4 regions of the Arthrobacter sp. AOP36-C1-22 genome follow, and region 2 is predicted to be linked to each of the others. Evidence: riboswitches for the same ligand, from Rfam matches in the RefSeq annotation. Region 2 holds a riboswitch; each other region holds the start of a gene.
The links. Region 2 has a riboswitch for thiamine pyrophosphate ahead of thiC (phosphomethylpyrimidine synthase ThiC). Riboswitches for the same ligand answer to the same signal wherever they lie in the genome.
Positions count from the first base shown of each region.

Region 1 (7,287 bases), on a different contig from region 2:
AATCGGTGATGAAATCGAACTGGTTTCCTTCCTGCAGGGGGAAGGCCCCGAGGTTGCGGTTCAGTTCGATCGCCGACCGGACCCACTCCGGGGCGTCCGGGGGGCCGTTGTCCACGTCCAGGGTCGCGGTGGCATCGATCACCCGTTGGTTGACGTCGGTTTGCCGGTCGATCCGGCGTTGCGAGAGCTTGAAGTTCCCGAACAGCAGGAACAGACCCAGGCCGACGACGGGGAAGAAGAAGATGGACAGCAGCCAGGCCATCGCGGTGGTCGGCCGCCGGTTCCCGGGGACGACACCGAGCATGACGATCCGGATCCCGAGGTCGACCACCCAGAGGAGCGACACCATCCATCCGGGAAGGTTCTGCCAAAGGAACAGCGATTCGGTCAAGGACGCACCTCTCAACGATGTCGGGACGGTCCAAGCCTAGTGGCAGGAACAAACCGCAAGGGTATTCTTGGCCCATGACAGTCTTGGTGTTCTTGGACCCCTCCAGGCCGGCCGGCCGCCTCGCCGATGCCTCCGCCGCGCAGTTGCTCGTCACCGATCAGGGGGTCATCCGCGGCGACGGGGTCTTCGAGTCCATGTTGTATACCGCCGGCGCCGTACGGAAACTGGACGCCCACCTCTCCCGGCTCAGGGGCTCGGCGGCCAGCTGCGACCTGGACCTGCCCGGGGAGCAGTCCTGGCGGGCGGCCATCGCCACCGCGGTGGCCCGGTATGACCAGGAGCGTACCGCGGACCCGGAGGACCCCGATGAGGCCGTGGTGAAACTGGTCGCCACCCGGGGCCCGGAGGACCAGCCCCACGGCACCGCCTGGGTCACCGTCTCCCCCGCCCCGGAGTCCGGACGCCGCCAACGCACCGAGGGTGTCGCCGTCGTGCTCCTGGACCGCGGTTACGACTCCTCGTTGGCCGAACGGGCCCCGTGGCTGCTCCAGGGCGCCAAGACGCTTTCCTACGCGGTGAACATGGCCGCCCTGCGTCATGCCCACACACTGGGGGCGGAGGACGTCATCTTCACCTCCAGCGACGGACGCGTGCTCGAGGGGCCGACCTCCACGGTGCTGCTGGCCACCCGAGTGAACGGGGTCAAGCAGCTGGTGACCCCGATGGTGGAGACCGGAATCCTTCCCGGAACCACCCAGGGCGCGATCTTCGCGGCCGCCGAAGCCGCCGGCTGGACGTTGGGCTACGGCCCGTTGGAACCGGCGGACCTGTTCGATGCCGACGCCGTATGGCTGGTCTCCAGCCTCCGGCTGCTGGCCCCGGTCACCTCGATCGATGGCACCCCGATCTCCCGGGATCGGGCCCTGGGCACCGAACTGGCGGCCCTGCTCGAAGCCGTCGGCTAGGACCGGCTAGCCCCAGACGAGGTTCCAGGCGCCGGTGAGCAGGGCGGCGGCCGTGGCCACCGCCCCCAGGGACAGGCCTCCGGCCACCAGGGCCCCGTCCCGCCAGGAGAAGGTGGCGGTCCGCGCCCAGGTGCGGCGGGTCCCGCCGAAGCCCTTGGCCTCCATCGTGACCGCCAGCCGCGAGGCGCGGCGGATGGCCTGGACCATCAGCCCCAGGCTCTGCCCCGCATTGGCCCGCAGACGCTGCACGAATCCTCCTTGGGCGCCCACGCCCCGGGCCCGGCGGGCCATGCCCAACGTCACCCATTCCTCGGCCAGCAGCCCGATCAGGCGCATCCCGGCCAAGGCACCCAACACGAAACGGTGCGGAAGCCTGGCTTGTTGGGCCAGGGCATTGGCCAGATCGGTGGGGTCGGTGCTCGAGAGGACGATGACCGCGGGAACCGCTACCGCGAAGATCCGCAGTCCGGTGGCCACCCCGGAGACCAGGGACCCCTCGCTGATCGTGGCCACCCCCAGGTCCAGCAGGACCGCGCCGGCATCGTTGCCGACCAGCGCGGTGCCCCAGGCGGCAAACAGCGCCGCCACCAGTAAAGGCCACGCCCGCAGGAGGAAGCGTCCCGGGGCGATCCCCCCGAGCCGGAGCAGCAGCAGGCTGGCCAGGACGACGATGCTGGAGGTCACCAGGTCCAGAGAGGCGATCAACGGCACCGTGGCCAGCACCACCGCAGCAAGCTTGGCCAACGGGTTGCACCGCCCGAAGAAGCTCGCCCGGGCCCCGGCATCGGGTTCCAGCCCCGGCATCCCCCCGGAGGCCCGGGCGGTGGTGGGGTCCGGGCCCTGCGGTGTGGTCCTGCCCGGTTCCCGGCAGGGGCGTCGATCGGCGACGACCTCGACCGTGGAGGCCCCCAAGGCGGCGGCGAAGCCCGCATCGTGCGTGACCGCGACGACGGCGACGCCGTCCTGGAGTTGTTCGCGCAGCAACAGCGCCAGTTCCCTCCAGGTATTGGCATCCTGGCCGAAGGTCGGTTCGTCGAGGATCAGTAGTCGGGGGCGGGCGGCGAGCACGGTGGCCACCGACAGCCGGCGCTTTTCGCCTCCCGAGAGGGTGAACGGGTTCGCCTCGGCCAGATGCCTCAGCCCCAACCGGTCCAACAGCTCATCGACCCGTCCGGTGATTTCCTCGTCGGTGTACAGCCGGGTCTTCGACCCCGGTCTGCGGGCCCGTCGTGGGCCGAAGGCCAGTTCCTCGCGCACGGTGGCGGTGACGAATTGGTGCTCGGGCTCCTGGAAGACGGTGCCGATCCGGGCGACCAGTTCCCCGGCCCGCCACCGGTAGGGCCGGTCGGCGTCCCCGGGGTCGGAGGCCCCCGCGGCGCCCTGGTCGCCGCTGAGGCCCGGCAGGGCGGCGACGCTGCCGGCCCGTTCGGGCAGCAGCCCGGCCAGGGTCAACGCCAGTGTTGATTTGCCCGCCCCGTTGGCCCCGGTGATGCACAGCGCCTGCCCGGCGTCGATCCGCAGGTCAAGACCCGATACGGCGGCAGGACCCTGGGCCGTTCTGGACACGGCCAACCCCCGTCCCCTCAACAGGCCGGCGGCCGGTGCTGCCGGCTTCAGCCGGGCCGGCAGCACGGGAGTGTGGCCGGGAACCCAGACCCCGGCGTCGATGAGCCGGTCCCGGATGGGTCCGGGGGCGAAGAGCCGGGCCGGTGTGCCCTGGTAGGCGATGCCGCCGCCGGGCTCCAGGACGATCACGCGGTCCACGGCGTCGGCCCAGGCCGCCAGCCGGTGTTCGACGATGATCATCGTCGCCCCGCTGGCGCCCACGGCGTCGATCACTGCGTCACGGACCTCCAGCACCCCCTCGGGGTCGAGGTTCGCGGTGGGTTCGTCCAGCAGGACCAGTCCCGGGCGCATGGCCAGGATCCCGGCCAGGGCCAGTCGTTGCTTCTGTCCCCCCGACAGGGAGGAGGTGGGGTGGTCCAGGGGCAGGCTGAGCCCGACGGCGTGCAGGGATTCGATGACGCGGGGCCAGATCAGTTCCGGATCCACCGAAAGGTTTTCCGCCCCGAAGGCGACGTCGTCCCCCACCCGGGCCTGGACGATCTGGGTCTCGGGGTCCTGCTGCATCAGCCCGGTCCGGCCGTGGGCGGCCGCGGCGGGTCGGCCATCGATGAGCAGTTCCCCTGCGGAGGCGTTGTCCTCATCGTCCTGCAACACCCCGGCCAGGGCATGCATGAGGGTCGATTTACCGGCCCCAGACGGGCCGACGAGCAACACCTTCTCCCCGGCGTCGATGTCCAGGTCCAGCCCCAGCACGGCGGGCTCCTCGCGTCCGGCATGCTGCCATCCCCAACCGCTGGCCCTGACCGCCGCCGCGCGGACGTCGCCGACCCCGGTGGCCGGTGAAGGGCCCCGGGCCCCGGTCGGTGCATCATGTGTCATCGGTTCAACCCAGGACCCGTTCCTGGGCGGCCTTCCGCGACGCCATCGAGGACAAGGCCCCGGTTCGCGACAGGGCCCGGGTCAGTGCCCAGGATCCCAATCCGGCGATGACCAGGCCCGAAATGGCCATGAACACCACATAGGCCAGTTTCATGCTCTCGGTGTAGTCGGGGAACCAGGAGAAGACGAAGGCGTCGTTCACTCCACCGAAGATCCCGGTCAGCAGCCCGGCGAACAGCGCCACCGGCAGCGACCAGCGGCGGTAGAGCAGCACGGCGAAGACGATTTCGGCGCCGAGGCCCTGGATGATCCCCGAGGCCCAGACCGTCCAGCCGTATTCGGAGCCCAGGAGCGAGGAAACGACCGCGGCTACCATCTCGCAGAACAGTGCGGCCCCTGGTTTGCGGATGATCAGTGCCCCCAGGACGGCGGGGAAGAGCCACATTCCGGCCAGCAGGGCGGATGAGGGCGGGAAGGCCACGAAGATGAAGTCGAAGGCGTGGTGGGTGGTGTTCCAGGCCCAGAAGATCACCCCGGAGGCCACGGCGATGACGGAGGCGACGACGATGTCCACGACGCGCCAGGTGTAACGGGCGGTCGGTGCCGCCGAGAGGGTGCTGCTCATGTGGTGTTCCTCCTTGGGTCCAAGGAGGGGAGGACCCCGCGGCGGTTCCGCGGGTCCTGAGATTCTCGACTCCCTTCGCCGGTACGAGCCGGAGCAGGTTCGAGGGTCTGCGGTGTTCCGCACTCTCAGCGTCGAAGATTCCGGCCGTGGCCGGTCGGCGACGCTCCCCTGTCGTAGGTGATTCAGTAGGGCCGAGTCTACAGCGCGTTATGCTGGGCAGGTAATCACCTACCGACGGGAGAATCGTTCGTGAACGCATTATTGAAGATCGTCGGCGCGGTCGTGTCGATCGGCGTCGGCTTCGTCGGCGGCAAGCTCGTGGACACCATCTGGTACAAGGTCACCGGAGAGAACCCCCCGAAGCCGAACGACAAGGAAGCCCAGGCCGAGGCATCGATGCGTCATGCGCTCGGGTTCGCTGTGGTCTCCGCCGTGGTGTCCGCAGTGATCCAGGTCCTGACCAACCGTGGCACGCAGCGGGCCATTGCCCGCTTCAACCACACGGCCGACGAGGTCTGATCCTCGTCAGCGGCCTTCGTCCAGGCGGCGCTGGGCCTCGGAGACCACTTCATTGAGGTCGTCGAGGACCAGCGTCTCCTGTTTGAGGTGCCGGGTCCGGTAGCCGGCACGACCGACCATATGGGCGGTCACCGGGGCGGTGAGCAGCTGGAAGAACCAGGCCAGCACCAGTATCGGCACCGCGGACCAGGCCCTGATCTGCAGGGCGACGGAGAGCAGCATCAGGAACAATCCCAGGACCTGCGGTTTCGTGGCCGCGTGCATGCGGGAGAAGAGGTCCGGGAAACGCAGCAGGCCGATGCCTGCGGCCACGGACAGCAGAGCCCCGGAGACCATGCTGATCACCACGATCCAGTCCAGGACCTGGTCCAGCGTCCCGCCCTCGGTCAGTCCAAGCACGATCATTGCCCCCTCCGATCGGTGACGTAGCGGGCGATGGTGACCGAACCGATGAAGGCCACCAGCGACCCGACGACGATGAACACGATGTGGTTCAGATGCCGGTTCACGACCATGTCCACGCAGAGTCCGCACAGGATGATGATCAACAGGACGTCCAGGGCCAGAGTCCGGTCCAGGATCGACGGGCCCCTGGCCAACCGGATCAGTGCCATGACGGCGCCAAGCGCCAGGGCGACCCCGGCGATCCAGGCAGCGACGATGATCATGGGTGCTCCTTCATCGATCGGTTCGCTCGTGCTGCGGGGTCGGGGCCTGCGGGGCCCTCGGCGTCCAGGGCCGCCAGTTCCTCCCGGCTGCCCATCATCCGGATGATCCTCGCTTCGATGGACCTGACCTGCCGCCGGAAGTCCTCGGCCTCCTGGACGGTGTTGATGTCCAGCACGTGCAGGTAAAGCGTGGAGGTCGTCCGGTCGATCTCCACGACGAAGGACCCCGGGATGAGGGTCAGCACATGCCCCAGGACCGTGGCCATGAGGTCTTCCTGGCTGCGCATGCGGATGCCGATGACCGCGTTGCGCACCTTCGGCCCGCGCCGGAGGACCACGAGCACCACCTGGATGCTCGCCCGCACGATTTCACGCAGGAACAACACCGTGAACACCAGCCCCTGCCAGGGGTTGAACCGGCCGGAGAGCTCCACGGGAGGCAGTTTGAAGGTCGTCACCACCCCCAGGGCGATGACGAACCCGAAAATCAGGTTCCCGGGGCTGAAGTCCCGCCAGAGGGCGCCCCACACCAGGACCAGCCACAACATCAGGGGAAGTTCGATCAGGAAGCGGGCACGACGCCGTCGTGCCCTGGCCCGGGCGCTGCGGGCCCCGGTGAGCAGTTCCGAGGGCCGTGCCGGACGCGGATGCCGGTGCGGGCTCATCGTCCGCCTCCCGTCTCGGAGGCGCCCAGGACGGCCTCGATGTAGGGCGTGCGTTCGAGCATCTGCTGCGAGGCCTGGTCGGCCAGGTCGAAGAGCGGCCCGGCGAAGATGGTCAGGGCCACCCCCAGGGCCACCAGCACCCCGGTGGCGAAGACCATGGTCGGGGGCAGCACGGCCGCATCCCCCCGTCCGCTCAGGCGATGTGGCTGGGTTTTGACGCCGGTCGTCCCGGTGGCGGGACGGCGGGCCTCCTCCGCGGCGATCAGCAGGATCGGGTCGGCGTCCTCGGCGTCCTCGGCGCGACGCCAGAACGCCCGGTTCCAGACCCGGGCGACGGCCAACAGGGTCAGCAGGGAGGTCACCAGGGCCCCGGCCAGCAGGACCCAGGCCAGCGGGGTCCCCAGGTCCACGCCGCCGCGCAGCAACCCGACCTTGCCCAGGAACCCGGAGAACGGCGGGATGCCGGCCAGGTTCATCGCCGGGATGAAGAACAGTACCGCCAGCACCGGTGACAGCTTGGCCAACGACCCGAGCCGGTCCACGTTCGAGGTCCCGCCCCGGCGTTCCATCAGCCCGGCGACCAGGAACAGCGAGGTCTGCACGATGATGTGGTGGGCCACGTAGTAGACGGTGGCCGCCAGGGCGACGGCGCTGCCGGTGGCGACCCCGAACATCATGTAGCCGATGTGGCTGGTCAACGTGAAGGAGAGCATGCGTTTGAAGTCGGCCTGGGCGAGGGCGCCGAGGATCCCCACGAGCATGGTCAGCAGGGCGACCACCAGCAGCGCCGTGTTCAGCCGGCCCCCTGGGAAGAGCAGGGTTTCGGTCCGGATGATCGCATAGACACCCACCTTGGTCAGCAGGCCGGCGAACACGGCCGTCACCGGCGCAGGAGCCGTCGGGTAGGAGTCGGGGAGCCAGAAGGACAGCGGGAACACCGCGGCCTTGACGCCGAAGGCGACCAGCAGCATCACATGCAGGATCTGTTGGGTTCCGGGGTCGATCTCGG
Region 1 is NZ_JBQSWW010000016.1:50,071-57,357, reverse strand. It holds gene cls (cardiolipin synthase) at 1-349, opposite strand, end outside; gene ACT3S6_RS10360 (aminodeoxychorismate lyase) at 466-1,356, shown strand; gene ACT3S6_RS10355 (ATP-binding cassette domain-containing protein) at 1,363-3,801, opposite strand; gene ACT3S6_RS10350 (ECF transporter S component) at 3,806-4,426, opposite strand; TPP riboswitch at 4,480-4,606, opposite strand; gene ACT3S6_RS10345 (DUF4235 domain-containing protein) at 4,676-4,945, shown strand; gene mnhG (monovalent cation/H(+) antiporter subunit G) at 4,952-5,350, opposite strand; gene ACT3S6_RS10335 (monovalent cation/H+ antiporter complex subunit F) at 5,347-5,613, opposite strand; gene ACT3S6_RS10330 (Na+/H+ antiporter subunit E) at 5,610-6,278, opposite strand; gene ACT3S6_RS10325 (Na+/H+ antiporter subunit D) at 6,275-7,287, opposite strand, start outside.
Region 1: linked by a shared signal. The riboswitch ahead of ACT3S6_RS10350 (ECF transporter S component) and the one ahead of thiC (phosphomethylpyrimidine synthase ThiC) in region 2 are both predicted to bind thiamine pyrophosphate.

Region 2 (7,287 bases):
TGGAACCGGAGAACCTCAAGGACCTGCAGGCCGCCGTCCTCGAACACGGCGCCGATATCGGTCTGGCCTTCGACGGCGACGCGGATCGCTGCTTCGTCATCGACGAAGCAGGTCTGCCGGTGTCCCCCTCGGCGGTGACCGCATTGGTGGCCCGACGTGAAATCGCCCGGGCGCAGGCCGCCGGCGAGCAGACCCCGGTGATCATCCACAACCTCATCACCTCCCGCGCGGTCCCCGAACTGGTGGAACACGACGGCGGACGGCCGGTGGTCACCCGGGTGGGCCACTCCTTCATCAAGGCGGTCATGGCCGCCGAGGGGGCCGTCTTCGGTGGCGAACACAGCGCCCACTACTACTTCCGCGATTTCTACAACGCGGACACCGGCATGCTCGCCGCGATGCATGTGCTGGCCGCCCTCGGCTCCCAGGACCGTGCCCTGGGAGATCTGGCCGCCGAATACGAACCGTATTTCTCCTCGGGCGAGATCAACTCCGAGGTCGAGGACAAGGACGCGGCCGTGGCCCGGGTGCTGGAGAGCTTTTCGACCCCGGAGACGGTGGTCGATAGGCTGGACGGCACCACGGTGAAGGCCACGGACGGATCCTTCTGGTTCAACCTCCGCCCCTCCAACACCGAACCCTTCCTCCGTTATAACGGGGAAGCCGTAGACACCCCGACCATGGAACGCGTCCGCGACGCGGTCCTCACCCTTGTCAGGAGCAATGCATGAGCGAAAACCCCACGGAAAACCGGCTGGCCGAACTCGGTGAGGCCGCCCACCAGGACCTGAACAAGGTGCTCGGCACCGCCTTGGGCGTCGCCCGCGAACAGCTTGAAACCAACGGGGTCTTCCTGCCCTTCGCCATCGGCCTGGAGCCCGACGGCGAGGCCGAAGGGGAACTGCGCCTGCTGGCGGTCCAACCCGATGAGGACGACGAGGATCCCGAAGCGGATATCGATGCCGAAGTCATGATGGATGACCTGGTCACCTTGCTGATCGGTCAGCGTGAGAACTTCGTGGCCGTGGCCCTGGTCTCCGATGTGACCCTGCTGCAGGAGGATGTCGACGCCGTCCATGCCCTAGCGGAGCACAGCCTCGGCGGGGCAGTGGCCATCATCCAGCCCTATGCCTCCCCCGCCGCCGAAGGCAGCGAGTGGACCTTCCAGGAGCCCACCCCCGAACCAGCTGATTTGAGGATCTGGGCCTGATCCGTGGGGACCGGGCGTCGACATCATGAAGATCAACGCCTTTTCCGATGTGTGCCTGCGCATCCTGATGCTGCTCGCCGCCCGGTCCGATCCCCTGCTGAGGACCCGGGAGATCGCCGAGGCGATCGACATCCCCTACAACCAGGTCTCCAAGGCCGTGCACAAGCTCGGCCAGTTGAAACACATCGACGTCAAACGCGGGCGCACCGGTGGCGTGCAGATCAACGAATCGGGGCTGTCCCTCGGCGCCGGCACGTTGCTGCGCAGCCTCGAGGGGCAGGGCGATCTCGCCCAGTGCACCACCGACGACGGCACGGCCGCCTGCCCATTGATCGCCGGTTGCCGGCTCCGCACAGCCCTGGCGCGCGCCCAGGAGGCCTTCTACCAGGAGCTGGACCACTGGTCGATCCGCGATCTGGCGTCCTCCCCGGCGCTGGTCCCCCTTCCTTTTCCCATCTCGCGATAGCCGATTTGCCCCAGTTTTCTACAAGGTGTAGAAATGTATCATAATACTTGCGGATCAGACGCAAGTAATTCGACCTCGAGGAGATTCGATGCTCTCAGAAACGTCCCGCCCCGTCGTCCAGGCGACACTTCCCGTGATTGGCGAACGGATCGGTGAGATCACCAAGAAGTTCTATGCCGGGATGTTTGCGGCACGTCCTGAACTCCTGGACGGCTTGTTCAGTCGCGCCAACCAGAAGAACGGAGCCCAGCAACAGGCCCTGGCCGGCAGCATTGCCGCCTTCGCCTCCCACCTGATCGAACACCCCGAATCGCTGCCCGAATCAGTGCTGTCCCGCATCGCCCATAAGCACACGTCGCTGGGCATCCAGCCCGACCAGTACCAGATCGTCTTCGACCACCTGTTCGCGGCCATCGCCGAGGATCTGGGCGAAGCAGCCACCGAAGAGGTCGTCGCCGCCTGGTCCGAGGTCTACTGGCTGATGGCCGACGCCCTGGTCAAGATCGAAAAGGGCCTCTACGCCGAACAGGCCAACGACCGGATCTACGCCCCATGGAAGGTCACCTCCACGGAGGCTTCCGGCCAGGATTGCATGACGTTCCGCTTCGAGCCGGCCGATGACACCGCCGTCACGGTGGCCAAGCCCGGCCAGTTCGTGAGCATCCGCGTGCCGCTGGCCGACGGGCTGCGCCAGTGCCGCCAGTACTCCCTCTCCGACAACGTCGAATCCACCACCGAGCGGGTGTTGACCACCAAGCTGGATGAAGGCGGGGAGGTCTCCCCCTTCATGCACCGCAATCTCGAGGTCGGCGACGTCGTGGAACTGTCCAACCCCTACGGTGACATCACCCTGGACATGGAGGGCGGGCCGATCATCATCGCCACCGCCGGCATCGGGTGCACCCCGAGCGCCTCGGCCCTGCAGTCGCTGGTCTCCACCGGGTCGGACCGCCAGGTGCTGGTGCTCCACGCCGAGGCCATGGAATCGAACTGGGCGCTGAAGGACCAGATGCTCGCCGCCGTGGAGCAGCTGCCCAACGTCGAGATGCGCCTGTGGCTCGAGGACACCACCGGCACCACCGCGGACCTGCAGGCCGTCGAGGGGTTCATGAACCTGACCGGCGTCGAGCTGCCCGAGGATGCCCGGATGTACCTCTGCGGTCCGCTGCCATTCATGCGTGCGGTGCGCAGCCAGGCCATCGCCGCCGGCGTGGCCCCGCGGAACATCCACTACGAGGTCTTCGGTCCCGACCTCTGGCTTGCCGCCTAGGCACGAGCCCGCTGCCCCGGAGGGGCGCCACACCGGAGCGGCCCGCGAACTGGATTAGCCAGATCGCGGGCCGCTCCGTTACGCTCGCAACGTCCACACGGGTGCCCCAGGAGGGGCTGAGATCGAGCTGCCACCGCTCGCGACCGTCGAACCTGTCCGGGTCATGCCGGCGTAGGAAGTTGAGGGCTCAAATGAGCGATTCCACAGTAAAACCCACCACCCCGTCCGCCACCGCGTGGGAACAGCACCCACAGCACCGGTTGCAGTGGATCGAGGATCCGGAACACGGCCTGCGGGTCCCGGTCACCGCGATCTGCCTGGCGGATTCCCCCGACGGCAGCGCCAACGAGCCCCATCTGGCGTATCGGACCGCCGGTCCGGGCTCCGAACCGACCGTCGGCCTCCCGCGTCCGCGCACCCGATGGATCACCGCCCGGGGTGACACCGCCGAATACGCCGGTCGCCAACGCACCCTGCACGACGACGGCCGGTCCGCCGTGCGTCGCGGGGCCGCCTCGGCAGAATGGAGCGGCACGACCCCGGTACCGAGGCGCTCGCACCAGGGGCGTACCGTCACGCAGATGCATTACGCCCGACAGGGCACCCTCACCGACGAGATGCGCTATGTGGCGCTGCGCGAGAACTGCGACGTCGAATTGGTCCGCCGCGAAGTCGCCGCCGGACGGGCGATCATCCCGGTGAACATCAACCATCCCGAATCCGAGCCGATGATCATCGGCAAGGCCTTCCTGGTCAAGATCAACGCCAACATCGGCAACTCGGCCATCACCTCCTCGATCGCCCAGGAGGTCGACAAGCTCACCTGGGCCACCCAATGGGGCGCCGATACGGTGATGGACCTGTCCACCGGCGATGACATCCACACCACCCGCGAATGGCTGATCCGCAATTCCCCGGTGCCCATCGGCACCGTGCCGATCTACCAGGCGCTGGAGAAGGTCGATGGGGATGCATCGAAACTGACCTGGGAGATCTTCCGCGACACCGTCATCGAGCAATGCGAACAGGGCGTGGACTACATGACCATTCATGCCGGGGTGCTGCTGCGCCATGTGCCCTTGAGCGCCGACCGGGTCACCGGCATCGTCTCCCGCGGTGGATCGATCATGGCCGGGTGGTGCCTGGCCCACCACCAGGAGAACTTCCTCTACACCCATTACGACGAGCTCTGCGCCATTTTCGCCCGCTACGACGTCGCCTTCTCCCTCGGTGACGGGCTGCGCCCCGGCTCCCTGGCCGATGCCAACGACGCCGCCCAGTTCGCTGAGCTCGATACCCTGGCCGAGTTGACCCGCAGGGCCTGGCAGTTCGACGTGCAGGTGATGGTGGAAGGACCCGGACATATCCCGCTGCATCTGGTCCGCGAGAACGTCGAGCGTCAGCAGGAGCTCTGCGACGGGGCGCCGTTCTACACCCTGGGTCCGCTGGTGACCGATACGGCCCCCGGCTACGACCACATCACCAGCGCCATCGGGGCCACCGAGATCGCCCGTTACGGCACGGCGATGCTCTGCTATGTGACCCCGAAGGAGCATCTGGGGCTGCCGGATAAGGACGACGTGAAGACCGGGGTGATCACCTATAAGATCGCCGCGCATGCCGCCGATGTGGCCAAGGGGCATCCCGGGGCGACGGCCCGCGACGATGCCCTGTCGGCCGCGCGCTTCGAGTTCCGCTGGAACGACCAGTTCGCCCTGGGTCTGGATCCGGCCACGGCCCAGCGGTTCCACGACCAGACGCTGCCTGCGGAGCCGGCCAAGACCGCGCACTTCTGTTCCATGTGCGGGCCGAAGTTCTGTTCGATGCGGATCTCCCAGGACATCCGCGAGGAGTTCGGGGGAACCGAACGCCAACGGGCACTGGCCGATGACATCGAAGCCGGTTTGCAGGCGAAGAGCCGTGAATTCGCGGATTCGGGGTCCAGCATCTACCTCCAGGCGACGATCCCCGTCGGCAACGGCACCGACTGATCCACCGGGTACGACGACGGCGTCCGCACGGGAGGCAACGGGCGCCTCCAACGTTCCGGGCAACTTCTGCAGCTGCTCCCCTGGCAGGAACGCAGGCGGTTGCCCGGAGCGGTCGTCGGTATATGGACTATGTCATGTAGCCGTCCACGGCCCGGAGGTGATACGGCGCGTCCGCACCTGACGCAGCGAAGCCTTGCGGAGACCGCGATCCAGACCAATCAGTCTCCAGCGGGATCCGGGTCTGCCTGGTGGAGCCCGGGAACCCGCCCGAGCCGGGGGTGGACCTCACCGCGTTCGATCCAGGCGCGGACCATCGCGTTGAAGAACAACGGATCCTCGACGCTCCATTGATGGTGCAGCCCCGGGGCCAGACGGAAGACCGTGTCCCGGCGAACCGCGGCCACATCGGCGAATCCCTTGCGCACCAGGGCCGGTTCACGGGCCCCGGCGACCATCATCAGGCGTTCGGTGTAGTCCCCCAGCCCGTCGGGCAGGCCGCCCGCCTGGACCTCGTCCAGCATCGCCTTCATGTTGTCCGGACGCAGGGTCAGCCCATGTTCGGAGTAGAGCCTGCGGGAGTTCGCGGGAATCCCGAAGGCCCCGGCCTGGACCTTCCAGAACCATTCGGCGTCCCCTAATCGCAGTTGCGCCGCCGTGGATAACCGCGTTCCCGCCCCCACCGGCCGGATCCCTGCCCCGGTGAACAGGGCACTGGCGAAGAGCTCGGGATGCCGGGCCAGTACACGCAGGCCCACGACGCCGCCCAGGGACTGGCCAACCAGGTGGACCCGGCCGTCCTCGATCTCTTCGGCGATGAAGGCCGCGACGTCATCCGCGGCGCTATCGAGCCCGCGCCAGTCCTCATCGGCCCGGCCGCCGAACCCGGGCAGATGCGGGGTGAAGATCCGATAGGCAGGGAAGGCCTTGACCTGGGGATCCCACATCCAGTTGGCCACGTTGCCGCCATGGAGAAAGACCAGCGTCTGGGCTGGTTTGCCGTCCGTGCGGGGACGCACCGGGGGGTGGATCTCCGGGTAGCCGGCCGGATCGGGGCGTTCCCCGACGGAGGGAGGCACCGTGGGCTTTTCGTTCATGGCAGATTCCCTTCGACGGAGTCGAGCCAGTTCAGTTCGGCACCGACGTGGGCGATGCCGTGGTCCAGCGTGGCGGCCATCAGGTAGCCGCGTCGGTCGGCCAGGGCGGCCTCGTCCAATTCCGCGCGCAGGGCCCGGTAGGACCGCTGCAGGTCCTCGTCCTCGGTGCGACGTGCCGCAAGCAGTTCCAGGACCTCGTGGCGCTCGAGCTCCCCGGAGAAGAAGATCCGGCCCAGGAAGGGCTCACGGGCGGGCTGCCGGTCCAGCGTTCCGGTCAGCCAGTCCTGCAAAGCCGCCCGCCCCGCCTCGGTGATGTGGTGCTCCTGGCGCGCCGGGTAGTTCTCCTGCGGAACGGTCCGGACCGTGGCCAGGCCCTGGTCCACCAGTTGGGCCAGGGTGCGGTAGATCTGTGCCTTATCGGCATTCCAGAAGTGGTTGATGCTCGAGTCGAAATGCTTCTTCAGGTCGTAGCCGGTCATCGGCGACAAGCTCAGGAGCCCGAGGATCAAACGTGCGAGGATCATGTGTCCATCATGCCAGCCTGCTAGGTGAACTATCGCCTATCGGCCCAGCGTGTGCCTCCGCGCCACCGGGCGGTCCCGCTGAGGGATATGGGGCGGGAACGTCCAGCGGGCCATCCTTGATGGTCCGCTGGACGTTCCCGCCCCTGATGCTCCTCGCGGTGGAACCGGCTAGGCGCCCAGGCGCTGCTTCAGCCCGTCCAGCTCATCCTGCAGGGACTGCGGCAGGGAGGGCCCGAATTTGGCGTACCACTCCTCGATATCCGCCAGTTCGCGCTTCCACTCCTCCGGGTCGACCGTCACGGCCACCTCGAGGTCCTCGGCGGTGAACGAGTCCAGGCCGCTGAGATCCATCGAGTCGCCGGTGGGCACCATGCCGATCGGCGTCTCCTGGGCGTCCGCAGTGCCTTCGATGCGCTCGACGATCCACTTCAGCACGCGGGAGTTGTCGCTGAACCCGGGCCAGGCGAATCCGCCCTCGGGGGTGCGGCGGAACCAGTTGACCAGGAAGATCCGCGGCAAACGCGCCGGATCGGCCTTGGATTCAATGGAGTCCCAGTGCTTGAGGTAGTCACCGGCGTCGTACCCGATGAAGGGCAGCATCGCCATCGGGTCCCGACGCACCCGGCCCACGGCACCGGCCGCGGCCGCCGTGGTCTCCGAGGAGAGCGTGGAGCCCATGAAGACGCCATTGGTCCACGAGCTGGCCTCGGTCACCAGGGGAATGGTGGTCTT
Region 2 is NZ_JBQSWW010000007.1:40,788-48,074, forward strand. It holds gene ACT3S6_RS05835 (phosphomannomutase/phosphoglucomutase) at 1-731, shown strand, start outside; gene ACT3S6_RS05840 (hypothetical protein) at 728-1,210, shown strand; gene ACT3S6_RS05845 (RrF2 family transcriptional regulator) at 1,236-1,676, shown strand; gene ACT3S6_RS05850 (globin domain-containing protein) at 1,765-2,946, shown strand; TPP riboswitch at 3,034-3,141, shown strand; gene thiC (phosphomethylpyrimidine synthase ThiC) at 3,138-4,937, shown strand; gene ACT3S6_RS05860 (alpha/beta fold hydrolase) at 5,156-6,031, opposite strand; gene ACT3S6_RS05865 (PadR family transcriptional regulator) at 6,028-6,555, opposite strand; gene ACT3S6_RS05870 (phosphoenolpyruvate carboxykinase (GTP)) at 6,724-7,287, opposite strand, start outside.

Region 3 (7,287 bases), on a different contig from region 2:
ACCACTGCTCCGACACCCGCGCAGCTCAGAACCACCCCCAGATCGAGGGGACCCAGCCCGGCAGCCTGCAGGATGAGCACCGGCAGGGCCGTGCCCACTATCGCCGATCCGATGAACCACACATGCGTGCTCCAGGCCAGTGGACCCAAGTAGTGGTGCCCATAGAGCCAACGCACCGATTCGGCCACCCGCGAGCGTAGGCTCGGCCCCTTCCCGCGGTCCTTGGAGACACTGTCATTCCCCGCAGGGCGTCCGGGCAGAGTGGCCACCACGATTCCTGAGAACAGGAAGCTTCCGGCGTCGAGCAGCAGGGCCCAGGGCGCCGTGAGCACGGCGACCAGGCCGCCCGCCACCGCAGCTCCGATGGTCTGGGCCACCGTGCCGCTCTGCTCCAGACGGACGTTGGCCCTGACCAACAACTTCCGCGGCACCAGCTGCGGGATGAAGCATTGGTAGGCGGCATCGCCCACCAGCGACAGAACCCCGAAGCCGAAGACCAACGCAACGACAGCGGGAACGGACAGCCATCCCGACACCCCTCCGAGGCACAGCACCCCCAGCAGGACCGCCCGACCGAGGTCGGCCACCATGAGGGCACTGCGTCGGCTGAAGCGATCCACCCAGATCCCGGCCACGAGCCCGAAGATCAGGTACGGCGCCCACCGGGCGGCACTGACCCACCCCTGGTCCTGCGCGTTTCCACCCAAGGTCACCAGGACCAGGACGGCGAGCGCGACGGAGGTGACGTAGGTGCCGAAGTCCGAGACGGTGGACGCGGCCCAGAATCGGACGAACGGGCCATGCGGGCGCAACCGTCCGGGACTGCGTGGCGCGCTCATGGTGTCGAGGCTACTGCAGCGGCCCCCCGCCGAGGCGGCACCCCGGCCACCACCATCCTGATCCCCGCCCCTGCCTGGGTCATGGGTTCGGTCGTGATGGTGATCGACGGGCCGTCGGCCATCATCACGGTCGCGGTGGACCGGGGTGTCAGCGAGGCGCAACCTGCCATCGCCCTGACGCCGCCCGCTGCCGGGGACATGGGTGCGAGTTCATGTTGGTCTCCGTGGAGACACCGGCCGCGGCGACGCCTGCCCTGCCCCCACGCTAGGGCCCGGCCGGGCGCGGAACCAGCGAGGGGCCCTCTTGCCTTTCGTGGCCGAAACACGTGTTTTCCCCGCACGGATACTCGGATCCCGGCGGCGGGCCGATTAAAAACTCCCCGTCGCAGGGTTGGGTCGTTCAGCCGCCGAACCCGGGCTCGAACTTCCATCCTTCGGCGAAGAAGTGTCGTTCACCCAGGGGATGGTCCGGATGCTTCTCCAGCCATTGCTCCTGCGCGGCGAGCAATTCGGCGGTCGCCTCCCAGGTTTCCCCGGTCGATGGCGGATGCACTCCGGCATCGCGGGCAATGGAACGCAGTTCCTGATCCGTGTACTCGGCCAGCTCCTCGGGCCCGAGGTGCCGATCCCAGAGGAACCGGGCGAGCTTCTTGGCCTTGGTCGCCCGGTTGTTCATCGCCCGCGCCGTGCTGCCGAAGGCATTGGGGTCCTGGCTCATGCCTCTATTCCTCTCACCGTGGACAAGGCCAGCAGCCTACCAAGCGGGGATGGGCGTGTGGGCCATGATCCGAGCCCGGGCTCACCCCCAGAGTGCCGAGTAGCCCCTGATCCAGCCACCGGTGACGCCGAGACCCAACACCACCACCAAAACGGTGAGCACACCGAAAGCCATGATCCAGTCGGCTCGTTCGACCCGGATGGGCTTCCAGACGGTTCTCGGAGCCAACCCCAGGCCGCGGGACTCCATGGATTGGGCCATGCGCTCCCCCCGGCGCAGCGAGACCACCAGCAGGGAGAAGGCAGCGTGGCCGAACTCCCGGATCCCGGGCCGGCGCACCCCCGGGGCCGGTGCGGGGGCCCGCACCGACTGGGCTTGCCGGATGGTCTGCCAGGTGCCGGGCATGTCCTGGAGCATCTGGTACCCGGCCAGGATCGCATGACAGAGCCGTGGGCCCAGCCGGGCCTGCTGATGCAGGCTGTCGGTCAGGGCCACGGCGTCGGTGGAGAAGACGAAACCGATCGACAGCACCCCCAGGACGAAGGTGCGCAACGCCAGGGAGGCACCCAGGGTCACCCCTTCGACGCTGGCCTGCAGGCCCAGGACCGTGAACAGTTCCTCCCCCGGCCGGGTGATGGCGTTGATCATGAGCATCCCGAGGGCGAACCCCAGGAACGGGATATGGGCCAGCAGCAGCATCCGGGGTGAGGGCCGGCCCCAGATCAGCACGGCGGCCAGCGCCAACGGATACAGCAGGGCGGGGGTCAGCGGATCGAAGACGAACAGCAGTGCGAAGGAGACCACGAACAACACGGCGAGCTTCATCGTGGGGTTGCGCCGCCCCAACGGCGTGGCCGTGTTCACCCAGGGCAGGGGGCCCGCGCTCACGACTGCACCTGCATCCCGGGCACCGGGGAGACTTCCCGATCCAGCCCGTCCAGGATGGCCCTGATCGCCTCAGGGCGGTCCTCGACCTCCACCAGCCAGTCCAGCAACGGGGGCAGCACGATCCCGGCCCGGGACAGCACCCCCCGGTCGCCCAGCACCTCGAAGATCGGCCCCTCGGCGATGATTGTGCCCCCGGCGATGACGATCCCCCGATGGGCCAGGGTGGCGACGCTGCGCAGATCATGGCTGGAAAACAGGATCGACTGCCCCTCGGCCGCGGCGTCCCGGAAGGCTGCCATCATCGAGATCGTGGCCTTTCGGTCCAACCCGAAGCCCGGTTCGTCGGCCAGCAGGGTGGCGCGCGAATGGGCGAGCATGGCCGCGACGCTGAGCCGGCGCTTTTCCCCGCCCGAGAGCCGGAAGGGGTTGGCCTCCGCCAGATGGGTCAGCCGGTGTTCGGCCAGCAGGGCCTCGATCCGCTCGTCGGCGGGACGACCATTGATGACCGCGGGCAGGCCATGGCCGATCTCCTCGCGGACCGTGGAGGCCACGAACTGGTGTTCGGGGTTCTGGAACACCATCCCGGGGCGGTCCCCCGTCACCGTGCCGGACAGCGGTGCCAGCAGCCCGGCCAGGGACAGCAGCAGGCTGCTCTTGCCCGTCCCGTTGGCGCCCAGCAGGGCCGTGATCTCCCCGGAATGCAGTTCCAGGTCGATGCCTTCCAGCTGGGCGGTGATGGTTTCCGGGTCGCGCCGGCGTTTCCTGGCCGATGCCGGGGCCCGGGTGACCGAGAGCCCCTGCGCGGATAGGACGACCCCGCCGCGGGCCGGTGCCGGAACCGTGGGCCGGTCCTGCGCCCACCCGAGCAGTCGGTCCCGGATGATCGGGCAGGCCAGCCCTCCCCCGGTGCCGAAGGCCGCCTGCAGTTCGGTGTCCAGCGGTGTCCAGCACCCCGCAGCCACCAACCGTCTGGACCACTGCTCCAGCACGGTCGGCGTGGGGCCGTCCGCCAGCAGGGTTCCTGCGGCATCGAGCACGATGGCCCGGGCAGGGAGCCCCGCGACGCCGTCGGTTCCCGCGTACTCGTCGATGCGGTGTTCCACCAGCACGACGGCGGGGCCGCGCGTTTCCACGGCCCGGTCGATGGCCCGGCGCACCGAGGAGATGCCCTCGGCGTCGAGCATCGAGGTGGGTTCGTCGAGCAACAGCACCGGGGGCTCCGCGACCAGGCTGGCCGCCAGGGCCACCCGTTGGCCTTCACCGCCGGAGAGCTGCCGGGTGGATCTGCCTCGCAGCCCGGTTCCGTTGATGTGTTCCAGCGCCGCGTCGATCAGGGCGTCGATCCGGGGTGGGGCCACCGCATGGTTTTCCAGCGGAAGGGCGATCTCCCGGTCCACATCGGGCATGCACATCGCCGATTCGGGGTCCTGGGCCAGGACGCCCACGGTCCGGGAGAGCTCGGCAACACTGCTGTGGGCGGTGTCCTGGCCGGCCACGAGGACCCGGCCGGTGGTGCGGGCCGCCACCGAATGCGGGATGACCCCGGTCATCAGCGCCAGCAACGTGGATTTCCCGGCCCCCGAGGGGCCCAGGATGATGACCTGCTCCCCGGCGTCCAGGCCCAGCGACACCTCCTGCAGCACCGGTGCCGCCCGCCGGGGGTAGTGCACCGTGGCCTCCTGAAGCGCGATCACCGCCGCGCCCACCGGTTTCATGCTCCCCCGGTGGTGGGCAGATCGCGTCCGATGGCGTAGTTGTCCACCACGCCGGTCTTCGCCAGGGCGTTGACCGTCCGGCGGGCCAGCAGCCCGCCGAGGATGAGACCGGACAGCAGTTGGACGACGAGCCGGATGACGAAGAAGTCCTGCCCGTACCATCCGAAGCGGAAGGCCGAGACGGCGAAGGCCAGCCCGGCCCCGAGCAGCCCCGAGCAGGCGTACACGCCCCAGCTGAAGGACCGGTAGCGGCGCAGGGCGAAGGGCAGTTCGCTGCCCAGACCCTGAATGGCGGCCACGAGGAAGAGCATCGGCCCCGCCGTTGAACCGAGGAAAACGACTTCCACCCCGCCGGCGATGACCTCGGCCAGGATCCCGGCGCCGGGGCGTCTGATGATGGCGACGGCGATCGGGGCGACGATCAGCCACCCGCCGAAGAGTAGATGCGAGGAGAGGTCCCCGAACGGGCCCATCAGCAGGGTCAGCCCGGCCGATGCCTGGACCAGGGCCCAGTAGAGGAACCCGAAGACGACCCCCAGGACCACGATGAGCACCAGGTCCTTGAGGTCGAAGGAAAAGCGTCCCCGCGCCGGTACTGGCGTGGTGGATGGCGGCGTTGTCGAGTGCACTGTCGTGCCCCTTCCGTTGAGTGAACAGGGCACGGGATTCAGAGTTTTGCCTCCCTGCGCTGGCATGACCCAGATCAGGTTCGACGGTCGAAGCTTGATCAGCTTCCTCTCAGCCCGGCTCACCGGACTCCCGTGTTCAGCACAGACTGTACACGGGGACACGAAGTTGTCGAATCGCCACGTCACGTGTGTAGGCTGTGGTGCAGTGACACGGGGTGCCACGATTTCCTGGCTGAGAGAACACCCGTTGAACCTGATCTAGTTCGAACTAGCGAAGGGATGTTGCAGGTGTTTCTCCACCTAGACCCCCATTTTGGAAGGTCCTGCCGGACCGCTGCCCCACTGCCCGGTACCAGCTTGTCCAGGTTGCGTCCGCCCTGGCGTCCGGCGGCTTGTCGAGGACCCGCCCGGCCAGGCGTTTAGCGTCTGCCCACCAGCTGCACCGCAACCAAGAATCCTGCCCGAAGCCTGCTCTCCGCCGTCGGGCAGGACAGCACGTGAACGATGCTGCCCACAGTGCTTGCCGCGCCATTCCTTACTCTCCCCGGGCGACTCCGCCTCCGGGGCCCCCTCGCCATTTCCACCACCCCCTGCCCTCGGCAGCCATGAAAGTGAGACCAGATGAACCTCTCCGACCAGCTTGTCCTCGTCACCGGAGGCGCCCGCGGTTTGGGCCGTCACATCGTGACGGCCTTCGCCGGGCAAGGCGCCCGCGTCATCATCAACTACCGCCAATCCGCCCAGGCCGCTCAGGAGCTCGCCTCCACCCTGGGGCCCGACCGCGCCCTGGCCGTCCAGGCGGATGTCACCGATCCGGCACAGGTCGCCACCATGCTCGAGACCGCCCAGGCCCATTTCGGTTCCCCCGTGACCACCGTGGTGAACAACGCGTTGGCCGATTTCTCCTTCAACGGCGAGGCCCGCTCCTCGGCCGCAGACATTGGGTGGGAGGAGTTCACCACCCAGTTCTCCGGCAGTGTCCGCGGCGCCCTGAACACCTCCCAGGCCGCCCTGCCGGGGATGCGCGAACACGGCTTCGGGCGGATCATCAACATCGGCACCAACCTCTTCCAAAACCCGGTGGTCCCGTACCACGACTACACCGCCTCCAAGGCCGCCCTGTTGGCGCTGACCCGCACACTCGCCGCCGATCTGGGCCAACACGAGGTCTCGGTGAACATGGTCTCCGGCGGCCTGCTGCGGACCACCGATGCCAGCGCCGCCACCCCCGAGGAGGTCTTCGACTTCATCGCCTCCTCCACCCCGTTGCGCAAGGTGACCACCCCCGCCGAATTCGCCGACGCCATCCTGTTCTTCGCCTCCCCCTGGGCCCGTGCGGTCACCGGACAGAACCTGGTGGTCGACGGCGGACTGGTGATGAACTAATAATGAGCGCACACAGCAGCGACACAGCACCACGCCAACTACATTTCAACGCCTTCCTCAACGCCTGCGGGCACCACCAGGCCGCCTGGCGCCACCCGGGCTCAGCGGTCGAACAGCTGGGGGACATCGAGCATTACGAACGGCTGGCCCGGACCGCCGAGACCGGCCTGTTCGACGCGGTGTTCTTCGCCGATGGGCATTCGGCAGGGAATCCGTCAGTGGGTCCACGGTGGTTCTTCGAACCGTTGACGGCCCTGGCCGCCATGGCACGGAACACCAGCCGCATCGGGCTGATCTCCACCGTCTCCACCACCTTCTACACCCCGTACCACGCGGCACGGATGCTCGCGTCGCTGGACCACATCAGCGCCGGGCGCATCGGGTGGAACGTGGTGACCTCGATGTTCGACGCCGAGGCACGCAACCACTCAATGGATGCCATGCCGGCCAGCCCCGAGCGTTATGCCCGGGCGGCCGAGTTCATCGACGTCGCGCTGGGACTATGGGATTCCTGGGCCGACGACGCCGTGTTGGCCGACAGGGAAGGGCTTTTCGCCGATCCCGAGAAAGTCAGACCCATCAACCACGACGGCGAGCATTTCAGCGTCGACGGGCCGCTGAACGTGCCCCGGGGCCCGCAGGGCCGGCCGGTCCTGTTCCAGGCGGGGGCCTCCGAGTCCGGCCGCCAGCTGGCGGCACGCCATGCCGAGGGCATCTATGCGGTGGCCTACGATCTGGCCAGTGGACAGGACTACTACGCGGACCTGAAGCGGCGCATTGCCGCCGAAGGCAGGGACCCGTCCAAGGTCGCGATCATGCCCGGCCTGGTCACCTTCCTGGGGTCCACCGAGGCCGAGGCGCTGGCCGGGCAGGCCGAGGTGGACGCCCTGCTGCCCACCGAACAGTCGCTGGCCCAGCTGGGGATGTTCATCGGGCAGGATTGCCGCGACTGGGACCTCGACGCACCGGTTCCGACCCTGCCACCGGCGAGTGAATTCACCGGCCCGCAGGGCAGGTACGCCACGATCCTGCGCATCGTGGAGGCCGAACGTCCCACGGTGCGGCAACTGCTGGGCCGGTTGGCCGCAGGAGGCGGCCATTGCACGATGGTG
Region 3 is NZ_JBQSWW010000002.1:90,520-97,806, forward strand. It holds gene ACT3S6_RS02055 (MFS transporter) at 1-839, opposite strand, end outside; gene ACT3S6_RS02060 (hypothetical protein) at 836-1,039, opposite strand; gene ACT3S6_RS02065 (hypothetical protein) at 1,240-1,557, opposite strand; gene ACT3S6_RS02070 (energy-coupling factor transporter transmembrane component T family protein) at 1,639-2,445, opposite strand; gene ACT3S6_RS02075 (ABC transporter ATP-binding protein) at 2,442-4,160, opposite strand; gene ACT3S6_RS02080 (ECF transporter S component) at 4,157-4,789, opposite strand; TPP riboswitch at 4,824-4,933, opposite strand; TPP riboswitch at 4,991-5,086, shown strand; gene ACT3S6_RS02085 (3-oxoacyl-ACP reductase) at 5,411-6,175, shown strand; gene ACT3S6_RS02090 (LLM class flavin-dependent oxidoreductase) at 6,178-7,287, shown strand, end outside.
Region 3: linked by a shared signal. The riboswitch ahead of ACT3S6_RS02085 (3-oxoacyl-ACP reductase) and the one ahead of thiC (phosphomethylpyrimidine synthase ThiC) in region 2 are both predicted to bind thiamine pyrophosphate.

Region 4 (7,287 bases), on a different contig from region 2:
CTGTCCATGGTGGTCATCGCCGGCATGGTCGGCGCCGGTGGTCTCGGCAAGGATGTCTACGCCTCCCTGACGACCCTGAACACTCCCCTGGGTGTCGAATCAGGTCTGTCGGTGGTCATTCTGGCCATCTTCCTGGACCGCATCACCGCCTCCCTGGGCCAATCCAACGTGCCGGCGAAAAACGGCTAACGACCCTACGCCCCGCTGGCGGGGCGCGAAGAAAGGAAATGAACAATGCAAAGGAAATTCGCATCAATGATGGGGATCGCCGCCACGGCGGCCCTCGCGCTGACCGCCTGCGGCAGCGGCGACACCGGAAGCAGCGAATCCGAGGTCCCCGACTCGCCTGAGAACGGCGACCAGGCCGCGCTGAACATCGGCGTCATGGCCGGCTGGGACGAAGGCGTGGCCGTGTCCAACCTCTGGAAGCAGATCCTGGACAAGAAGGGCTACGACGTCGAACTCACCGACGCCGATGCCGGCCCGGTCTTCGCCGGTGTCGCCTCCGGTGACCTGGACCTGACCATGGACGTCTGGATGCCGCTGACGCACAAGAAGTACTTGAAGAAGTACGGCGACGACATGACCAAGCTGGGCACCTGGTACGACGATGCCAAGCTGACCATCGCGGTCAACGAAGACGCCCCGATCGATTCGCTCGAGGACCTGGCGGCCAATGCCGACAAGTTCGGCAACACGATCTATGGCATCGACCCGGGCGCCGGGCTGACCGACACCACCGAAAAGGCGGCCATCCCGGACTACGGCCTGGAGAAGATGGACTTCAAGACCTCCTCCACCCCGGCCATGCTGGCCCAGCTGAAGAAGGCCACGGACGCCGATGAGGACATCGTCGTCACCCTGTGGCGCCCGCACTGGGCCTACGACGAGTTCCCGATCAAGGATCTGAAGGATCCCAAGGGTGCCATGGGCGACGCGGAAACCATCACCTCCTACGGCAACGCCGACTTCGCCGACACCTACCCGGGACTGACCGAGTGGTTGAACGACTTCACGATCGACGATGACCACCTGTTCTCCCTGGAGAACGCCATGTTCAACGACACGGACACCGATGACTACGGACCGATCGTCGACAAGTGGATCTCCGAGAACCAGGACTACGTGGATTCGCTGACCGAGAAGTAGCCACGATCCATCGGCAGGTGCCATGGCACCGACCGTAGCGAAGGGCCCGGACCGCATTGAATGCGGTCCGGGCCCTTCGTCTGTCGGGGCACTCGGCCGGGCGGATCAGCCGATCGAACGCATGATCTTCCGCTTGGCCCAGCCGAAGGGCGGGTAGACGGCCCGCAACGTATCGAGCATCGCGGTCTTGGACAGCACCGGACGTTGCTGGCTGAAGGTATCGAACCCGAATTTGCCGTGGTAGTTCCCCGTCCCCGAGGCCCCCACCCCGCCGAAGGGCAGCGCGGGGACCGCCAGGTGCATGCTGCACACATTATGGGCGATCGCCCCGGCCCGCACCTGGTCCTCGAAGGAGGTGTGCAGGCGCGGGCGTTCGCTGAACAGGTAGGCGGCCAGCGGTGAGGGGCGGGAGTTGATGAACCGCACCGCATCATCGAAGCGGTCGACCTGGATGATCGGCAGGATCGGACCGAAAATCTCCTCCGTCATCACCGGGGCCGCCGGGTCGACGTCAGCCAGGACCGTGGGGGCGATGTACCTCGCCTCCGCGTCGCTGGTCCCCCCGGCCACCACCCGTCCCTGCCCCAGATAGGATTCCAGACGTTCGAAGTGCGAGGCGTTGATGATCCGTCCATAGTCCTTGCTGCCCGAGGGGTCCTTCCCATAGAACGCGCCGATGGCCTTGGGCAGCTGCTTTTCCAGTTCGGCCGCCGCCGTGGCCCCGACCGCCAGGACGTAGTCCGGGGCGACACAGGTCTGTCCGGCATTCATGAACTTCCCGTGGGCCAACCGCCGGGCGATGGCGGGGAAGTTCCCGTCGGCGACCACCGCCGGACTCTTCCCGCCCAGTTCCAGGGTCACCGGGGTCAGCGTTTCCGCCGCGGCCCGGGCCACGATCTTCCCGACCCGTTCGCCTCCGGTGTAGAAGATGTGGTCGAAGTCCATCTCCAGAAGTTCGCTCGTCGTCTCCGCGGCCCCCTCCAGGACCGCGACAGCGCGCCGATCCAGGTACTGCGGGATGAGGGCGGCCATGACCGCCGAGGTGGCCGGAGCCAGTTCGGAGGGTTTGAGGATCACCGTGTTCCCTGCCGCCAGGGCACCGACCAGCGGGCCGAGCAGCAACAGGACCGGATAGTTCCAGGGGGCGATCACCAGGACCATGCCCAACGGACGCGCCTGGACGCGGGCCGACGCCGGTTGCAGCGACAGCGGGACCTTCACCGCCTCATCCGCCATCCAGTCGCCCAGGTGCAACAGGGCATGATCGATTTCGGCCTTCACCCGATCCAGTTCGGTCAGCCGGGATTCGGCCGCCGGTTTACCCAGATCCGTCATCAACGCGTCACATAGGGTCTGTTCTTGATCCTGGATCAGCCGTTCGAGTGCCTTGAGCTGGGCGCTGCGGAACCTGCGGGGGTGGGCCAGCCGGGAGTCGGCGGCATCACGCAGCCGGCGGGCCGCGGTGGCCGGGAGTTCGGCGTCGGGGCCCGCCGGCACGACGGGCGCGGAAACTGCTGGGGGACGGGAACGTCGGTTCATGGCCATGGGTACGACACTAACGTGGACACCGCCGGCGGGGCAGCCGGTGGGTTTGCCGCCCCCAGTGGGGGACTGTAGGCTCACGATCACTGACACGGGGTGTCCGCCACCGGCGCGGACTGAGAGCACACCCGGCAAGAACCTGATCTAGTTCGTACTAGCGGAGGGATGTCGCCCATGCACCAACATGCGCCCACCTTGGCCCATTCACCCACCGACTGCTTTGTTGAGGCGGTGCTCGCATGAGCGCGCCGGTTCCCGGAAGCGGGATCTACCTCGTCGCCAACTCCACCAGCACGGCCGGACGGCCCTTGGCCACCATCGTGGCCGAGGCCGTCGCCGCGGGGGTCGGGACCATCCAGCTGCGCTGCAAGGACCTGTCCGCCCGCGAATTCCTGGCCGAGGCGGCCGCCTGCGCCGAACACACCGCGGGCCGGGCCCTGCTGCTGCTCAACGACCGGGTGGACGTCTACCTGGCGGCCCGTGCGGCAGGGATCCGCGTGGACGGGGTCCATATCGGCCAGAAGGACCTGCCCGCCGAACTCGTCCGGTCCCTCATCGGACCCGATGCCGTGCTGGGGCTCAGCGCCAGCACCGAGGACCACTTCGCGGCAGTAGCGGAACTGCCGGCAGGCACCATCGACTATCTGGGCACCGGGGCCGTCCGGGCCACGCCCACCAAGAAGGACCACCCGACCCCGCTGGGGTTCCCCGGCCTGGCCTCGTTGATCTCCCGGGCCCCGCTGCCCTGCGTGGCGATCGGCGGGCTGGGCTCCGGCGACGCCGCGGACGCGCACACCGCCGGGGCCATCGGCATGGCCGTCGTGCGGGCCATCTGCTCCGCCGCCGAACCCCGGGACTCTGCTGCCGCCCTGGTTCAGCAATGGACCCGGGCAGCACGAACGGAGACCGCATGAGCGCCCCGAACACCCCCAACATCCTGTCCATCGCCGGGGCCGACCCCTCCGGCGGGGCCGGGATCCAGGCCGACCTGAAATCGATTGCCGCCTGCGGTGGCTACGGGATGGCGGCGATCACCGCACTGACCGCCCAGAACACCCGGGGGGTCACCGGGGTCCATACCCCTCCGGCGGAATTCCTCACCCGGCAACTTGAGACGGTCGCCGCCGATATCCGGATCGATGCGGTGAAGATCGGCATGCTGGCCTCCGCCGAGGTCATCGAAGCCACCACCGCCTGGCTGGGTACCCGCCCGGGCACCACCGTCGTGGTGGACCCGGTGCTGATCTCCACGTCCGGGGACCGCTTATTGGAGCACGACGCCGAGGAGGCCCTGCGTCGGCTGCTCCCGTGGGCCGATGTCCTGACCCCGAACACCGCGGAATTGGCGGCACTGCTCGAGGAGCCGGTCTGCACCCGGTGGGACGACGTCCTGGACCAGGCAGCCCGGCTCGCGAGGCGGTATTCTGTCCTGGTCCTGGCCAAGGGCGGCCACCTCACCGGCAGCCGGTGCCCGGATGCCCTCGTGGGCCCCGACGGCGTCATGGCTGCCGTGGAGGGTGACCGCATCGACACCCCGAACACCCATGGGACCGGGTGCTCGCTCTCCGCGGCGCTGGCTACCCTGTGGGCCCGCTGCGGGGACTGGGGGGATGCCCTGCGGCTGGCCCGCGGGTGGCTTGAAGGCGCCCTGCACCGTGCCGATGAACTCGAGGTCGGCGAAGGACATGGTCCGGTGAATCATTTCGGGGCGCTCTGGGACGGTGCGGCGATCCCGACGACGGGGGCCTTGCTGGGCACCTGGTGGAACGATCTGGCACCGCTGCGTTCGGGGATCGACGATCTGCCGTTCATCCGTGCGCTGCGGGACGGGACCCTGCCCTCGGAGGACTTCCACTTCTATCTGGCCCAGGATTCCTTGTACCTGCGGACCTACTCCCGGGTCCTCTCCCGTGCCGCCGAGTTGGCGCCGAACCGCGAAGAGCAGCAGTTCTGGGCTTCCGGGGCCGTCGGCGCCCTCGAGGAGGAGGCGAATCTACATCTGCACCGGCTCGGAGATGCCCCCGATCCGGAACCCAGCCCCACCACCTCGGCCTACCTGAACCACCTGGTGGCCTCCGGCGATTCCTATCCCAAGCTCGTGGCGGCCATCCTGCCCTGTTATTGGCTCTACCAGGACATCGGCCAGCGGCTGGCCGCCGCGGCCCACCCGGGCCACCCCTATGCCGACTGGCTCGCCGCCTACTCCTCCCCCGAGTTCGACGAAGCCACCAGCGAGGCCATCGCGCTGGTCCAGAAGGTGGCCTTGCGGGCGGGTTCCACCACCCTGGCCGGGATGCGTCGCGCCTTCGACGAATCGAGCCGGCAGGAATTGTCCTTCTTCGCCCAGACCCCCGAAGACGCCGCCCCGCGATCGGCCTCCCTCCCCATGCCGGTGGCGGCCATCGGCTGATGCCGGCGCACCCCGGCAGGGGGCCCGACCCCGCCGCCCCGGGGTCGGGGGCGGTAGGATTCCGTGGGGCCCCGCACCGGTGAGGCCCCACCAACCCGCAGGGCCCCGATGGAGGACACCCATGAGCAATTTCCCCGGCTTCGGCTGGACGGTCCACGGCGACGGCACAACGATTCGACCCGGCACCGTGGTGGCCCCCGATGAACGGCTGAACTGGTTCCAGACCACCGGCATCGGCGTCCAACACGTGATGGCCATGTTCGGATCCACCGTGCTGGTACCGGCGCTGACCGGCTTCCCGGTCACCTCCACCTTGTTCTTCTCCGGGGTCGGGACCATGCTGTTCCTGCTCATCACCGCCGGCCGGGTACCCAGCTACCTGGGCTCCTCCTTCGCGTTCATCGCCCCGGTGACCGCCGCCATGTCGGGACATGGTTTCGCCGGGGCCCTGGGCGGCGTCGTCTTCTCCGGTGCGGCCCTGTTCATCATCGGGCTGGTGGTGCAGAAATCGGGCACCGGGTGGATCCACGCCCTGATGCCTCCGGTGGTCATGGGCACGATCGTCGCGCTCATCGGACTGAATCTGGCCGGATCGACCACCGAGGCCATCGAGTCGGTCCCGCTGACCACATTCTCCACCGTCGCCGCCATCGTCTTCACCGCGGTCCTCTTCCGTGGCCTGCTGGGGCGCTTGTCGATCCTGGTGGGGATCATCGTCGGCTACCTGATCGCCCTGGCCCAGCATCAGATCGACTTCACCGCCGTCAACGAGGCCGGGTGGCTGGGCCTGCCGCCCTTCGCGTTCCCCGAATTCCACCTGGACACCCTGGCCCTGTTCCTCCCGGTCGTCTTCGTCCTTGTCGCCGAGAACATCGGCCATGTCAAGACCGTGGCGCTGATGACCCGCAGGGACCTGGACGACGTCAACGGCCGGGCCCTGATGGGCGACGGCATCGCCAGCATCGTCGCCGGCTTCGGTGGCGGTTCGGGCACGACGACCTATGCGGAGAACATCGGGGTCATGGCCTCCTCCCGCGTCTACTCCACGGCCGCCTACTGGGTGGCCGCGGCGACCGCCATGCTGCTGGCGTTCCTGCCGAAGTTCGGTGCCGCCATCTCCTCGATCCCCGCCGGGGTCAGTGGCGGGGCGGGAATCGTCCTCTACGGGATGATCGGCATCATCGGTGCCCGGCTCTGGGTGCAGAACCAGGTCAACTTCTCCAACCCGATCAACCTCATGACCGCCGGGACCGGACTGATCATCGCCATCGCCGACCCGACCATCACCGTGGGGACCATGCAGTTCGGCGGCATCGCCCTGGGCACGGTGGCCACCGTGGTGATCTACCACGGGATGCGCACCATCGCCCGGGTCCGTGGCACCGAGCCCACCGACGCCCCGGAGTACACCGGCGCGACACCGAGCAAACTCGGCTAGGATCGGCCCGTGGCGCACTGGAATGACTATTGGGGTACCGAGGACTGGCTCGAGGAGATCGAAGGCTGGGTCTCGATGGTGCTCGACGCCTACGACCTGCGCCGCACCGGCCCGCTCGAACGCGGGCCGATCCACTTATGGTCCACCCAGGTCCTCGTCCCCACCGATCACGGCACCTTGTACGTCAAGGCCATCAACCCCGGCCAACAGGCCGAAGTCGCCGTCACCCGGGCGGCCGCGGGGCTGGCCCCCGATCAGCTGGTCATGCCGCTGGCCGTGGAGCCGATGCGCGGCTGGATGATCTCCCCCGACTACGGGGAGACGATGGCCAGGATCCCCAGCACCGACCACCAGCTCTGGGAGCGGATCCTGCGCAATGTCGCCCGCCTGCAGAAGACCCTCCTCCCCCACGGTGACACGCTCTTCGATGCGGGTCTGACCCAATTCGATCCCCGGCATATGCCCGGATACATCGATGACCAGGTCATGTTCCACGCCTCCCTGCCCACCGGGCACCCCTTGCATCTTCCGGCCCGCGATGCCGAGGAACTGGACGACCAGCTCGGCCCGGTGCGTGATATGTGCGGTTTCCTGGCCGACGCCGCGGTGCCCTTGTCGCTGGACCACAACGACCTGCATCGCAACAACGTCTTCCTGCCGGCCTCCAGCGAGGAACCGTTGCGTTTCATCGACCTCGGGGACGCGTACTGGGCCCACCCGTTTTCCACGTTGGCGGTTCCCCTGGCCA
Region 4 is NZ_JBQSWW010000023.1:31,001-38,287, forward strand. It holds gene ACT3S6_RS12375 (ABC transporter permease) at 1-189, shown strand, start outside; gene ACT3S6_RS12380 (glycine betaine ABC transporter substrate-binding protein) at 235-1,149, shown strand; gene ACT3S6_RS12385 (aldehyde dehydrogenase family protein) at 1,255-2,694, opposite strand; TPP riboswitch at 2,774-2,874, shown strand; gene thiE (thiamine phosphate synthase) at 2,931-3,605, shown strand; gene thiD (bifunctional hydroxymethylpyrimidine kinase/phosphomethylpyrimidine kinase) at 3,602-5,101, shown strand; gene ACT3S6_RS12400 (uracil-xanthine permease family protein) at 5,223-6,539, shown strand; gene ACT3S6_RS12405 (phosphotransferase) at 6,549-7,287, shown strand, end outside.
Region 4: linked by a shared signal. The riboswitch ahead of thiE (thiamine phosphate synthase) and the one ahead of thiC (phosphomethylpyrimidine synthase ThiC) in region 2 are both predicted to bind thiamine pyrophosphate.